One region of the Variimorphobacter sp. HTMS_6 genome, then DNA from elsewhere that is predicted to be linked to it. Evidence: a T-box and tRNA genes for the amino acid it is inferred to sense, from the RefSeq annotation. Region 1 holds a T-box; the other holds one or more tRNA genes.

What was found. A T-box is a leader RNA that pairs with one kind of tRNA and senses whether it is charged. The one in region 1 lies ahead of proS (proline--tRNA ligase), so its partner is inferred to be a tRNA-Pro.
Region 2: it encodes a tRNA-Pro, which carries the amino acid that the T-box ahead of proS (proline--tRNA ligase) is inferred to sense. The anticodon was not compared.

What each region holds. Positions count from the first base shown of each region.
Region 1 covers NZ_AP046094.1:3,638,448-3,646,445, forward strand. Annotated here, with positions in the region: gene AC6IWN_RS16415 (CCA tRNA nucleotidyltransferase) at 1-371, opposite strand, end outside; gene AC6IWN_RS16420 (GNAT family N-acetyltransferase) at 543-1,049, opposite strand; gene proS (proline--tRNA ligase) at 1,362-2,795, opposite strand; T-box leader at 2,853-3,073, opposite strand; gene ytvI (sporulation integral membrane protein YtvI) at 3,252-4,340, opposite strand; gene AC6IWN_RS16435 (cytidylate kinase family protein) at 4,685-5,482, opposite strand; gene AC6IWN_RS16440 (hypothetical protein) at 5,690-5,929, opposite strand; gene AC6IWN_RS16445 (ATP-binding cassette domain-containing protein) at 6,199-6,774, opposite strand; gene AC6IWN_RS16450 (ABC transporter permease) at 6,793-7,590, opposite strand; gene AC6IWN_RS16455 (ABC transporter substrate-binding protein) at 7,659-7,998, opposite strand, start outside.
Region 2 covers NZ_AP046094.1:2,708,884-2,716,881, reverse strand. Annotated here, with positions in the region: gene htpG (molecular chaperone HtpG) at 1-1,923, shown strand, start outside; gene AC6IWN_RS12315 (DegV family protein) at 2,468-3,304, shown strand; gene AC6IWN_RS12310 (winged helix-turn-helix transcriptional regulator) at 3,610-3,945, opposite strand; gene namA (NADPH dehydrogenase NamA) at 4,091-5,107, shown strand; gene AC6IWN_RS12300 (dihydrofolate reductase family protein) at 5,351-5,893, shown strand; tRNA gene AC6IWN_RS12295 (tRNA-Pro) at 6,045-6,118, shown strand; gene AC6IWN_RS12290 (beta-sandwich lipoprotein) at 6,391-6,786, shown strand; gene AC6IWN_RS12285 (hypothetical protein) at 7,169-7,453, shown strand; gene AC6IWN_RS12280 (hypothetical protein) at 7,569-7,895, shown strand; tRNA gene AC6IWN_RS12275 (tRNA-Thr) at 7,915-7,987, opposite strand.

The DNA of each region.
Region 1 (7,998 bases):
TTTTTATTATAAGCCATCGCATTAATGGTAAAATCTCTACGCTTTAAATCCTCCGTGAGACTGGAGGTGAACGAAACCTCCTTCGGGTGACGATTATCCTCATAGATCCCATCCAGTCGGTAGGTTGTCACTTCATAATGATCCTTATCCAAAAGCACAGTCACTGTACCATGCACTATTCCGGTATCTACCGTTCTACGGAATATCCTTTTCACCTCCATAGGTGTAGCAGAGGTAGTAATGTCCCAGTCCTCCGGTTCTCTACCAAGTAACATATCGCGCACACAGCCACCCACGGCATAAGCCTCATAGCCTTGGCTCATCAGCTCCTCTATGATTATATTCACTTTTTCGGGAATATGAAACTCCATTGACTGCCTCCTAAAATTAATTGGTATTTACGATTATAACAAAGCAGAGGACATTATTCAACAAAGATAGGTTCTTTGTTGGTGATTCTAGGGGCGGATAAGTGTCCCTATGTTCAGGGGATATGAGAACCACCAGAAAACAAACTCATTTTTCGGGAGTTTCTGTTCGCTTTACGGCTGTATCCTTTTCTCCATAAGCTTAAAAAAGCCCCTATCATCAAAGGTCACCTGCCCTGCATAGGTGAATCCTAGCTTTTCATATAAGCTAAGTGCAGCACGGTTTGCCGAAAAGGAGTCCAAACGGATAATTTGATATCCCTGCTGTCTAAGATAATCCTCCGATGACTTCATCATCGTTGTTCCTATCCCCTGCCCCTGATAATCCGGGTGAATACATAAGCGATGCACTACTGCAATCTTACCATCAGAGTATTGCCATTCACCATTACGGTATTCCTCATTTTGAAATTCATTCAATACTACACAGGCTTTTATTACATCATCCTCACTCAGAACATATAATTCTTCTTCTGCTATATCGTTTCGCAACACTTCTTCATTCGGATATCTCTCATCCCACTGAAATATATTCTGACCTCTCATCTTCTCAATTGCTTTTTTAAAAACCCGCACCACTTCTTGGAGTTCATGTTCTTTTGCTTTTCGAAATTTATTCATATGTAACCTACCCTCTATCCAATCTATTTATAATATAAATTATGCTATAAATCTGCAAAATATCAAGAGTATAGCATAGAAAAGTTTTCGCATACAAAGAGTATGTAACAAAGTTTAGAAAAAGCAGATCCTACCTCAGTTCGCAAGCATCTTACCTTTTATGATTTGAATTATCGCGTGACAATTAAAAAAGGGTAGATTATCCCGACTATACAATCGATAATCTACCCTTATTTTATATGCTTATTCTTTTAATAGTCTTCCTAGTGAAGGATGTATTTCTTTTAGCTTCTTAATATTTCTTCTTAATTTTTAGTATGCCTTACCCCAATAGGTCATTGCCTTAGCAGGTTTTCCACAGCACACGCAGGTGTCTGCGATATGTTCCTGTTCGAATGGCATACAACGTGAGGTAGCTCCTGTTTTATCCTTAATTTCAAGTTCACAAGCCTCATCCTGGCACCACATAGCCTTAATAAATCCCGGCTTCTCTGCTACCAATTTTTCGAATTCCTCCATATTGGTTGCGGTATACGTGTGTGTGTCACGATGTGTTCTTGCTCTTTCTAACATATCATTTTGCATGGTTTCTAGAACCTCGCCTGCCTTGGTAGCGATATCATCTAAGGACACAACGATCTTTTCTCTGGTATCTCTTCTAACAATAACAGCCTGATTAGAAGCGATATCTTTTGGACCAATCTCAATTCGAATTGGAACACCCCTCATCTCCTGCTCGCTGAACTTCCAGCCTGGGCTCTTATCGGAGTCATCTACCTTAACCTTGAAGGAGCTTAATGTATCCTTTAATTCATATGCTTTATCAAGTACACCTTCCTTGTTCTGATTAATCGGAATGATCATAATCTGAGTTGGTGCAATTCTTGGAGGTAAAACCAAACCGCTGTCATCACCATGTACCATGATAATCGCACCGATAATTCTGGTGGACATACCCCATGAAGTCTGATGAACATGCTGTAATGTATTATTCTTATCGGTATACGTAATGTCAAATGCTTTTGCAAATCCATCTCCAAAGTTATGGCTGGTACCGGATTGTAAAGCCTTACCATCATGCATTAATGCTTCAATTGTATAGGTTGCATGAGCTCCTGCAAACTTCTCTTTTTCAGACTTCTTACCCTTGATCATCGGAATCGCAAGTACATGCTCACAGAAGTCAGCATATACATTCAGCATTTGAATTGTTCTCTCTTCTGCATCTTCTGCTGTAGCATGTGCAGTATGTCCCTCCTGCCACAAGAATTCCATAGAACGAAGGAAAGGTCTGGTTGTTTTCTCCCAACGAACAACGGAGCACCACTGATTATAAAGCTTAGGTAAATCTCTGTGGGACTGAATAATTTTGGAGTAGAAATCACAGAACAAGGTCTCTGATGTAGGTCTAACGCACATTCTCTCCTGTAAAGCTTCGCCACCACCATGTGTTACCCAGGCAACCTCAGGTGCAAACCCCTCTACATGATCCTTTTCCTTCTGCAATAAGCTTTCCGGAATAAACATTGGCATATATACATTTTCCACTCCGGTTGCTTTAAAATCCGCATCCAGTTGTTTCTGGATATTCTCCCAAATCGCATATCCTTGGGGACGAAGAATCATACATCCCCTAATTGTAGAGTACTCTATCAACTCTGCCTTTTTTACTACATCGGTGTACCACTGTGCAAAATCCGCTTCCATGGAAGTAATCGATTCAACCAGTTTCTTATCCTGTGCCATAGCTATCTCTCCTTTATATAATTTAACTTCGTACAACAAAAAAAGCCCCTCAATCCCAACAGGGACCGAAAGACTCGGCGGTGCCACCCTAATTAGCTATTCTTTAAACAGCTCTCTCAACACCGTTAACGCCGGTTTTACGTTGCATTTCCCGGAATACTACTTCCTTCATACAATGCTCCAAGGCTGGTTCAATAACATCTTCATAAGAAGCTCTCACCTATGCTTCTCTCTCTGGAATGTGATTATTATCTACTGTTCCTCTTCATCGCTTAATTATAATAATATCTTTTCAATAGTGAATTAATTCTATGCCAGAAAATCGTCTTTGTCAAGCGGAAACCTTTGCATCCCTTTCATATAATCAATAAGCGACTTTCAATAGTATTAATTCATCTGAGTAGGTTTCATATTTAAAAGTCGCTTATTAATTGGATACAAAGAACCATTAAATCTTCAATCTTCATAAAACGTATGGTTTTCAATCTTTGCAATCTCCGTCTTGTCGTATATCACCTTATATACCGTTATAATAATCAGTAATCCGATGGGTCCTAAGAAAAATCCAGCGATTGAAAACAATTTTAGCCCAACATACATTGACATCAATGTAAACAAAGGTTTAATACCGATTCGATTGCCAATCAACTTCGGTTCTAGAATTTCACGTATCACCTGACATACCAGAAATGTTGTAAATAAAATTGCGGCAGATAGAATATTGCCGTTAATCAGTGAGATGATTGCCCACGGAATAAATACCATTGCACTTCCAAGTATCGGTAGTGCATCAAGAAATGCAATTCCGACCCCTAATAATACAGCATAGCGGCTACCCAAAATTGTTAACCCCAGCACACTAATCACTGCAACCACAGACATAATAATCAACTGACAACGAAGGAACGCCAGTCCCGCATCCGATAATTTCTCTGTCACCTTATGGATATCCTTATACAGTGTGTTACTGTCAAATTTATCATGAAAAGCCGGTAATTCTTTTACAATCAGTACTGCTGCAACCAGCACAATCAAAGTAATTCCTATCAATGTAATAAATTGAAATGTGAAGGAGATGCTGTGTTGCGTAATCTTTGGCATAATATTTGTCTTTACCATGTCAATGGTACTGGTAATGTTCTCATCCAAAACTTCTTTAAAAGTTCCCACATTCAGACCAACCATACCATCACAGTGTTTGCAGATCGCATCTAATTTCCCCGCTATAATGTCCAGATAAATCGGGATATTTTTTACCAGTTCAAATGCCTGACGTATTAGAACTTTAATTAATAGAAACAGCGCTGTGCCAAATACCCCAATCAATAAGATTAACGATAAGGCTCCTCCCACTAGCCGTGGAATTTTAAAGCGACGATTAAGAGTTTCTGCCACCGGCCTAATAATCCAAGCTAGAAAATAGGATATCAGAAAAGGGAATATCAACGGCAATAGATAACGAAACCCTAAATAAACACTCGCCGTAATCAACGCAACGGAAATAAACCATCTTGCAATATTTGATTTTTCCATCCAGGATTTCATGCACTTACCCCCTTTAGAATATTTCAAACATTTTATGAAATCATATCAGACAGAAATTCCTTCCTACCAATGAAAGCATTCTCTTAAATAACATTAAAATGCTTCTTTCATAATCATTAAAAAAGAGAATTCATCGTTAATTGAATTCTCTCTTATCAATATTGTTTGTAAAACCCTCTTTTATATCCACGGGGATAATTTCTAATTTTTTTGCTAATATTATCTTGTTTAGAGTAATTTTTGATTACCAAATCTGTAAATCGTCGGCAGCAAAGGATAAATTAATCAAATTCATTGAAATTAATACATGTATGCTCGCTTAAATAGTATGTTTGACGAGTAATTTACTTTATCACTTTGACCGGCGCATAGCATGCTTTTGCGAGGAATGCGGCTTTTGCTTCATTCATTCCTTCCAGTACCTCATAATCATCGGCTTTCTTTCTAACGGAAATCACCTTGTCAATCTCATATGAAAGTGCTTTATATTCTTCCACCAATGACTTTAAAATCTTTATATCTTCTTCAGTGATATCTTCTTCCTTCACTAATCGCTTTGGAGAAACCAACATCTTGTTTGTCTCGGTCATATTGTTTTGATAAAAAGCTTTTGCCTCGCGAATAATGATCTCTGCTATTTTATCCGGTGAGCAGTTCGTACTATCAATGATCAGATTGTAATTAGAGAAGTCCATATAATTCAAATCATAGATATCCTTATATCTTCTACATTCCGTAGCAGCACGTTCCGCAAGTAAGGCCTTCGCCTCCTCCATCGTGGTATACTTTTCCTCAGCACCCCTATGATCATTCATGACACGATCTGCTGCCACTTCAAGACTTACGGATACAAACACCTTAAAGGATTTTTCAACGAAATGCCATGCAAGACGGGAGTCAAATATAATATTCTTGTCCCTGTTTTCTCTAGAAATTCTGGCAGTTTCATCATCTATCATTTTATCATATTTTTTATCACTACACATCAACTGGTTCAATTCCAATGTTGTCATGTTCATCTGTCTTGCTAATTCTCTCTGAACTTTGCCCGTTGAATATACCTCAAATTGATAATTTTCATTTAGCAATTTACAAATAGTAGATTTGCCACTACCTAGATTGCCTGTAATCGTAATATGCATGATTAACCTCTCTCTTCAACTCACTCTATAAATAGTTTTACAGTATTATAGCCCAATCAAATAAAAAACACAACCATTAATCAAATGACATTATTTTCATGGGCTGAGATAGTGCTAAATCGTTTCTATATTCAATGGTTTCTTCTCCTTCAGAGAAGACAGAGGCATTAATATTTTGACACATTTTTATAAAACCATTCTTATTCCTTATTGTTCATCCTTATAAAAATCTTCTGATTCTGATTCTTCTTGTTCGTCATCATCGTTCGTAGGTTGTGGCTCTACATCCTCAACCTTCATAAATAATCCAATAAAAAATAGGATCACTCCCAGGATAAAGGATATAATTGCCAAACTCCCTCCAAATCCGCCCGGATCTAAAACATATCCACACATTGCCAATACCAAAAACCCTATTCCAGCTACCATCGTTTTAATTGATCTCATTATACTCCCCCTAATAAATATCTTTATATACAAATTTATTATAACATAGCCTGCTTTCTATAACTACCATAATCTGTCATATATAAACAAGGATTGCATATCTTCTATGCTGTAATCTTTATAATTAAATAAATAAATGGTTCACTGCCACTCTTTTCTTAGCAACAGTAAACCATCCTTTATATTTATAGATATTATCTTTTAATATATTTATCTTTTAATATATTAATCTTTTTATTATAGATATTTTTATTTTTATTATCGATGTTTTAATCTAATGTAATCAGATTTCCTTCCAAACGTTTCACATCCTCAATCTCATGTGTCACAACAATAACTGTTCTTCCCTTTGTGCTTTCTTTAATGTAATTGATTACCTTATATTTTAACTCTATGTCCAGTCCGCGGAAGGGTTCATCTAAAATCAACAAGTCACTTGGTGCAAGAATTGCCCGAAGGATTGCTACCCTACGACGCATCCCTCCGCTATAATCACGTACCGGCTTATTTATACTATCTATAACTCCCAGCTTCTTAAGTTCTTCTTGAATATATCTATCATTTATCCCTTTACCACATACAAGCTTTACATTCTTTATTCCGTCCCAATGCTCGATTAACCGATCCTCTTGAAACACTGCTGCCATCCTTAATCCTTGATTGCCCGCGAGTTCACCTTTATCCGGTTTTATTAGTCCCATAATTAGATTGAGTATGGTTGTCTTCCCTTTTCCGGAGGCACCCATTAAGCAGTTGATTTTTCCCTCTACAAAGGACATACTTACATTTTGCAAGACAGGTTTTCCATCAAATTGCATTGATACCTGCATTAACTCAATATTCATAATTGCTCCTCCAACCTATTATTCCTCAGGAAGTAATTCTTTGTTCATTTCCGCATCCTTGTGAATCAAACACAAAAGCAGCATAACTACTTTTTCAAACATTATACTAATTAGGATAATAACGATTGTCCAGGCAAATAACTCTTCCATCATTAGGTTAAGCTCCGATTCGTATAGTTGCTTTCCAATCGACCCAGCTGGCTTGCCGATAACTTCTGCCGCGATACCGGCTTTCCAGCAAAAGCCCATGCCGACAGAGATTGCTGAGATAAAATACGGAACTACGCTGGGTATATAAATCGCCCGGATTTTTTTACCGTGACTCAGACGAAAAACCTTAGCCATCTGCAACAGCTTCTGATCCGCGGATAATAACCCTTGTAAAATATTCGAATATATAAGTGGCATTACCATTAAGAAGGAGGTCAACACAGATAAGTTCTTTGATTGAATCCATACCAAAGCCATGATGATAAATGAAGCAACCGGCATAGCCTGTATGGTTTTCATCAAGGGCATAAATAACTCCTTGATAAATCGACTAAGATAAGAGCAAACCGCTAAGAGTGTACCCACAAAAAGGGCTAACAAAAACCCCGCTATGATACGGAGCGAGGAAAATAAGATCGTCTGCCAAAACGATGCAGTGACGATTAATTTGAATAATGATTGTAAAACAGAATAAGGGGAGGGTAACAAAATATTGCTCGCCAGTAATCTGCTAAAGCCTTCCCAAATTATGAACCAGAAGCTGATGGCAAAGAGTTTAAAACCAAAGCTTTTACACCATTGATTTTTAGACTTCTTCTTTGCCATCGCGATCAGCTCCTGTCTATATTATTATTGGGGAATAATAACCGTAATGTATGAATGCTTTCTAAGCATTACTGAATATAATAGAAGTTGTCATCCGGCAGCTTACCACCTACTGATTTAGGATTCTGCTTAAATAAAGCATTCAGATATCCGCTGACCTTCTTCTTCATGTCATCACCCTGAATCATGGTGATATTACAATATGGAATAGCTTTTTTCATAGGAGCGGCTTTAAATATGTCAAACTTTTCAACCAAAGCCGATGCCTCCTCTATATTTGAATTAACGAACGCAGCAGATTCCTTATACTCTTTCATAAAATCATCAAAGGCCTGCTGATTCTTCTCTAGAAATTTCTTATTCACAACAACTACTCCGGTTACAACCGAGCTTCCACCCTTGCTTGAT
Region 2 (7,998 bases), 930 kb from region 1:
AAACTTAAGAAGCTTGAAATCATGGGAGAGGCAAATATCCCGGAGGATAATAAGTACAAACTTACCGTTACGATCAACCCGGAAGAGAAAAGCATATGCTTTTCCGATAACGGAATTGGTATGACTGCTGATGAGGTAAAGGAATATATCAATCAAATCGCTTTCTCCGGAGCGCAAAAGTTTATGGAGCAGTATAAGGATAAGACGAATGAAGACCAGATTATCGGACATTTCGGATTAGGTTTCTATTCAGCATTCATGGTGGCTAAGAGAGTTTCAATTGAAACCCTATCCTGGCAGCCGGATGCAAAGGCGATTCATTGGGAATCTGACGGCGGCACCGAATATGAGATGGGCGAGAGTGATAAGACCGAGCGTGGTACGGATATTACCTTATATCTGAACGATGACAGCTATGAGTTCTCCAATGAATATCGTGTAAAAGAAGTAATTAAGAAGTACTGTTCTTTTATGCCGGTTGAAATCTACTTTATAAATGCAAATGAACCGGTGAAGGAAGAAGAAAAAGAAGAAGTAATTGATGCAGAAGTAGATGCAGATGGTGTAGCAGCAGAGGCAGCAGAGAAAAAGGGCCCGCAGCCGATTAACAACCCACATCCGCTTTGGGCGAAGCACCCAAATGACTGCACCGAAGAGGAATATAAGGAATTTTACCGTGATGTATTCCAGGATTATAAGGAGCCTTTGTTCTGGATTCATCTGAATATGGATTATCCATTTAACCTAAAGGGTATCTTATATTTCCCTAAGATTAATACCGAATATGATTCCTTAGAGGGTCTGATCAAATTATACAATAACCAGGTGTTCATCGCTGATAATATTAAGGAAGTTATCCCTGAATTCTTAATGTTACTGAAGGGTGTAATTGACTGTCCGGATCTTCCACTGAATGTATCCAGAAGTGCATTGCAAAATGATGGCTTTGTTAAGAAAATCTCCGATTATATCTCCAAAAAGGTTGCTGATAAGTTATCCGGCATGTTTAAAGTGGAAAGAGAAACCTACGAGAAATTCTGGGATGATATCAACCCATTTATCAAATTTGGATGCTTAAAGGATGACAAGTTCCGTGAGAAGATCAAGGATGCTCTCATCTTTAAGAATCTGGACGGAAAGTACATCACTATAACTGACTATGTTGAAGCTAATAAGGGTAGTGATGTGGAAGAAGAGAATAAGGAAGAGAATCAGGACCAGAGTACAGCTTCTGAGCACGATCATGTGCATGATGAAAACTGCGACCATGATCATGACCACGAACATGATCACAATCACGAAGAGGAAGAGAAGAAGACTACAATCTATTATGTGACCGACTTAAAACAGCAGAGCCAATATGTGAACATGTTCAAGGATGCAGGAGTGGACGCATTTATCCTGACTCATAATATTGACCAGCCGTTTATCTCTCAATTAGAAAATCAGGAAAAGAATATCAAATTCCAGCGTATTGATGCCGATATCACGGATGGCTTCAAGGAAGAAACCAAAAAGAAGGATCAAAAGGTTCTTCAGAATAACACAGAAGCTATGACAACATTGTTCCGTAAGGTTCTTGGTAAGGAGAAGCTTGAGGTTAAGGTTGAGAAGTTTAAGAATGAAAACATATCCTCTATAATCACACTTTCCGAAGAGAGCCGAAGAATGCAGGACATGATGCGTATGTACAGCATGAATGGTATGGATATGGGCGGATTAGATGCCGGAGAGACCTTGGTACTTAACGCAAACAATAAGCTGGTTCAACATATTATCACGAATGAAAATGCAGATAACACTTCATTATTCTGCGAACAGCTCTATGATCTTGCACTTCTTGGACATAAACCGCTTGAGCCGGAGGCAATGACCAAGTTCATCCAAAGAAGCAATGAGATTATGCTTGCTTTAGCAAAGTAAGATTGATGAGTAAAAAGTAAAATAATTTATTGATAGCAACACGCATTTAAGCCTTTAAGATTTTAGGTTAATGATAAAAGTATGAGAAGTACTACGAGATTCGTCTTTCTAAAGTAAACGATTGCACATATAATGTTTACTGAATTGGAGAGAAGATCACTGGGTACTTCTCATTTTTTGTAATTTATTAAGCAATAATTATCGTATAACCTTCATTTTGATAAATGAAATCGAAATTTGTTAAGTGGATACTAACTCTGGACGACATTTTCAGTAGTAATGTGGATTGAATTATCGGGAATTTATTTGAACGGACAGGAGATAATATCTATAAATTGTTGAACGTAATATAAATGTAAAATATTTATTAAATCAAGAAAGCACTTGATAATGTGAGCATCTATATGTTATTATATAGTAATAAAAACTAGATGATAAAGTATGCAAATTTGATGATGTGATTTGGAATACAATATTAGGAAATAACTGGAATTATAGTAGAAGCATACCCCACTTATCATTTCTATAACAGGAGGATGAATAGATGTCATACAGAATTATTGGAGACAGCTGTACGGATTTAACAAAAACAATGAAGGAGAATCCTAACATTAAGCTGGTCCCCCTAACTCTTATGGTAGATGATGTTAGTATTGTAGATGACGAAACCTTTAATCAACAAGATTTCTTAAGTAAAGTGAAAGCATGCCCACGCAGCCCTAAGTCAGCTTGCCCTTCACCTGAGGCTTATATGAAGCATTTTGACTGTGAAGGAGATGTATATGTTGTAACATTATCATCCCAATTAAGTGGTTCATATAACAGTGCTGAGGTTGCGAAAAATATATATTTGGAGGATCATCCGGATAAAAATATTGAGATAATTGATTCACGTTCGGCATCGATTGGTCAAACCTTAATTGCCAAGAAGCTGATGGAGCTCATCGAAGAGAAATATTCATTTGAGGAAATCGTTAAAAAAATCATTGTATTCCGCGAAGAGATGAGCACCAAATTTGTTATCGAAACATTAGAGACGTTGAGAAAGAACGGACGTCTATCCGGATTACAGGCCTTCATTGCCAATGCCTTAAATATCAAACCGGTTATGGGCGCAACTCCGGAAGGAACCATATGCAAGATCGATCAGGCACGAGGTATTGTTAAGGCATTATTGCAGATGGTAAAAGCAATCGAGCAGGATGTAGTTAGACCTCATGAAAGAACTTTGGGTATCGCACACTGTAACTGCCTCGAGAGAGCAGAATATATCAAGAATGAGATATTAAAAAGAATACCATTTAAGGATTGCTTAATAGTGGAAACAGCTGGAGTAAGCTCAATGTATGCGAATGAAGGCGGAATCATCGTGTGCTATTAATGGTCATCTTGTCGCCGGACACGATCCTTTATTCAAAAGGCAACTCCATTTATCCTCGTAGACATAATAAAAAATAATGCGAAAACATCACAGAATAATAAAGAAAGCAGACCTGGATTAGGGCAGCGAACCGAGTATATGTTCACTTAATAGCCCTGTCTCAGGTCTGTTTTTTACCCTTTTCTGACCTAACCATGCATGAGCTACTACAAATAAACACAAAAAAATCTCAGAAACCATTCCCGAAACCTATCCAGACTAATGGAGTCTACTCACTTTGTGTTTTTCATTGAACTCATAAAAAGTCATTCTAAAATTGTAAGTCCCCACTTCTTCAACTCTATAAATGCAGCTTCTAAACTTTTACCTTTTTTAGTTAACTCATATTCAACTTTTGGAGGTATTTCTGGATAAACGCTTCTTTTAACTAACCCGAATTTCTCTAATTCACGTAGTCTAAGGGATAGTGTTTTGGGACTTATTCCATCTAAAGAACGTAACAATTCCCCAAACCTTATTGTTCCATCTATCAATAAATCTCTTATTATCAGAAATGTCCATTTACTACCTATGATATCTATTGCCGCTTCAATGGGACATTTCTCATCGGGATTTCCACGTTCAAGTTTGATTTCTGACATAAATAAAACTCCTTTAAAGCATTGATTTATCACAATACTTACTTTTTTGAAATTATATGAAAAAAATATCACTACTTTTCAAAATATAGTATAAATAATATAATGACATTATGCAAGAAAATTAAATAAAAAGGAGATTATAATTATGAATACTTTTAGAAATTATACTGTAAAAAATTTAAATTTAAAAAACAGAATTGTTATGCCACCAATGTGCATGTACTCTTCTGACATGACTGGTATAGCAAATGATTTTCACTATACTCATTATGTTACCAGAGCTATTGGTGGAGTTGGTCTTATAATAGTTGAATCTACAGGAGTAATTGAAAATGGAAGGACAACAGACAGTGATTTAGGGATTTGGAATGATATGCATATTGATGGGCTAAAAAAAATTGCGAATGGTGTTAAAAAGCATGGTTCTAAAATTGCAATACAATTAAATCATGGTGGAAGAAAATATACAGGAACAGCTAGCCAAGCTGTAGCTCCAAGTGCTGTTAAATTTGATGAGAAAAGTATATTGCCTAAGGAATTAACGAAAGATGATATTAAAGAAATTGTGCTAAACTTTAAAGAAGCAGCTAAAAGAGCAGATAAAGCTGGATTTGATGCTGTAGAAATACATGGAGCACATGGTTATTTAATACATCAATTTCTATCACCATTATCAAATTTAAGAAAAGATGAATATGGTGGAGATATAAAGAATAGAACCAGATTTTTAAAAGAAATATTACAAGCTGTAACTAAGGTATGGCCAAAAGAAAAAGCAATTTTGCTTAGAGTATCAGCTTATGATTATAAAGATGGAGGAATAACATTAAATGATATGGTTGAAATCATAAATGAAATTAAAGAGTATATTGATATAGTGCATGTTAGTACTGGAGGAGTAATTCCGGTAGAAATAAATGCATATCCAGGATATCAAGTAAATTATTCAAGTAAAATTAAAGAAAAATGTAACATTCCTACAATAGCTGTTGGCTTAATTACAGATGTTAATATGGCTGAAGAAATAATATCGAATGATAGAGCAGATTTAGTTGCAGTTGGTAGGGAACTTTTAAGAAATCCATACTTTGTGTTAAATAAAGCAAAAATTAGAAACTTAGATTATGATTATCCAGAACAATATAAAGGTGCTTTCAATTAATACTCTGAAGTTAAATACTCAATGTTATACCAGTACGGTGAAGCATATCATACATTAAAATGTTTTGGAAGAAAGAATATTATAAATGAATTTAAATAGTAATACAACGCAGGACAAAGGCGTGCCCCTCTTCCTCCTGCGTTTTTATTATAAGGTATCATTTATATAAGAAAAAATGATATAATAATGTTTATATAGTCATTATTCTGGAAGGTATTAGAAAGTCAAAAAGGAGGTATTCCAATGAAAGGGAAAATCATATTAAACCTAGCAATAAGTCTTGACGGGTATATTGCTTCAGAAAATGGAGGATATGACTGGATTGTAGGAGATGGAGATACTACACTGGACACAGAAAAGAAATACGAATTTGATAAATTCGTAGAAAGTGTTGATGTAGTAGTTATGGGAAAAAAATGCTATGACCAAAATATGCATAGTGATTATAAGAATAAAAAGGTATATGTAGCAACTTCACAGGATATAAAGGATCATGATAATATCCGATTTATTCGTGGAGACATCAATAAGATTATATTAGATGAGAAGGAGAAAGAGGGATCGAATATATATTTGTATGGAGGTGGTGTTCTTGTAGATGGTTTTCTAAAAGCAGATATAATTGATGAGTATATTATAGGAATCATCCCTATCATATTGGGTAAAGGAAGACCCCTGTTTTTAGATAATAATCCGACGATCACATTACACCTAGATGAGTATATCATAGAGAATGGTATCACTATTTTAAAATATTCAAAAAGAAAAAATGATGTTAATATATAATTTGGTTTGATGTTTTGGATGTTGAAAATTGGTTGAAATTTTTCATAAAATAAGAAAATTTATAGTTGACTTTTTAATGCATTTATTAGATAATATCTAATGCAGTGTTTGTGAAAGAGTTGACCGTATAAGCATTAGCATAGTAATAAATCGAGGCGTGGCTCAGTTTGGTAGAGCGCTGCGTTCGGGACGCAGAGGCCGTGGGTTCGAATCCCGTCGCCTCGACGATAAGAGTTCTGATTTTATCAGGGCTCTTTTTTGTGTGTTGCATTACATGTTGCATAAAATGGATTATATTTGACAAGATTACCAATTCTATGAGAGAATTTGTTTACACAGAGTAACGAATACCATAACTGGAGATGATATCAAGATTTGACGTTAAGCATAGAATGAGAGGGATAGATGAAAAGCTCATCATGGTAAGAAGCTCGGTAGCAAAGAGAATATCTATTTATTATGAAAAATCAAATTAAATTTAAAGGAGATTATAGTACATGAAGAAAAAGATTTTATTTATAACATTGTTGATTGCATTATTATTTACGTTCACAGGTTGTCAAACGGAAGCGGATAAGGTTTCACATAACTTATCGAAAGAAGCAGATAACTTTAATGTTGTAAGACAGCTTACGGTTATCAACTGTATCGAAGGTGATGTTTTATTTCAAATGACAGGGAAAATGTCAATCAAGGCAGATACAGCAGATAACCAACTAGAAGTCACAGTTGAGGATGAAGACGGAACATACAAAAAGCACTTCATTGGATTAAGCGATAATGTTACATATGTGGTAGAAGATATCAGCAAAAATAAGGTATCTAAATATAAATATACGCTTAATTACAATCCTAAAATGTGGATTCCGGTTGATGTGAAAACAATTGATTAGTAAAAACAAAGTTTCATACCGTTTATATTTAAATTTGTTATATTTTTATAATGGAAGTTTCAGAGATGTGAGCTTCCTTTTAACAGTATGTGATGTATGAGGGTACGGATTCCATCGCATCGACTATAAGACCTATCAGTGAATTCTGATAGGTCTTTTTCCATACTAGGACATTGCAATACTTTCTAGTATAGAAAAAACTTTCAGTCAGGATACGCACTTCGTGACTATGAGGTTTTACTCGGTAACCGCTTAGGCACGAGAATTTCAGCATGTTAACATATTGTTCTAGTTTGAGAAGCTTGTATTTGGTTACCTTTACAGTTATGGTTAGTATTGATATAATAATGGTAAACAATGGGATATAAGTGGGAGGTTTATTATGACAAAAAGAAAATTAGATGCATTATTAGCGAATTTAGATATCTATGAAACTAAGGAAATACCAAAGGAGAGTTTAAAGGACTATAATATGTATCAAATACATAATGATGAAGCGGGGAAAGATTATATTGTAGAGAAGGGGGAACTCGATCAATCAGAGATTAATACAGCACTTTTAGCGGAGATTTTACAAGGAGTAAAGACAATAAGGGCTACTTGTATCTTCTTTGTATCTTTTTTCATAATAATCTGTATTTTGTTATTTATAAATATCCTTCATTAAGATAACTAAGCCACTAATATATATGATTACTAATACATTTAGTAACAAATTTCAGAACGTATATTCTGATTTTTGTGGAATAATTATTGAAAAAGATCGAGAAAAGTGGTACTATTTGGTATATATGAAAGGAGCTGATATCGTGATTCTTGAAGAAAATATGGAAGAAGATTTAACAGTAGTAGAGGAAACAACCATCAACTCTACAATAACTGGATACGTTACAGTAAAGAATAGTGCGGTTATGCAGCTTTACGGAACAATAACAAAAGATCTTACTATTGAAGAAGGTAGCAAAGCCTATGTCTTTGGATGTGTTGGCGGTAGCATAACGAACAGCGGTGAGCTGGAAGTGTACGGTGAGGTTGGCGGTGAAGTGATTGATCATACCGGAAGTGCCTTTGTTTCGCGTAAGGCAGTAGTTGGGGGTAATGTGGAGTAGAGCTGAAGGCATAAAAAACAGCTCCCCATGGGACTCGAACCCACGACCTACGCATTACGAATGCGTTGCTCTACCAACTGAGCTAGGGAAGCATAAACATAAA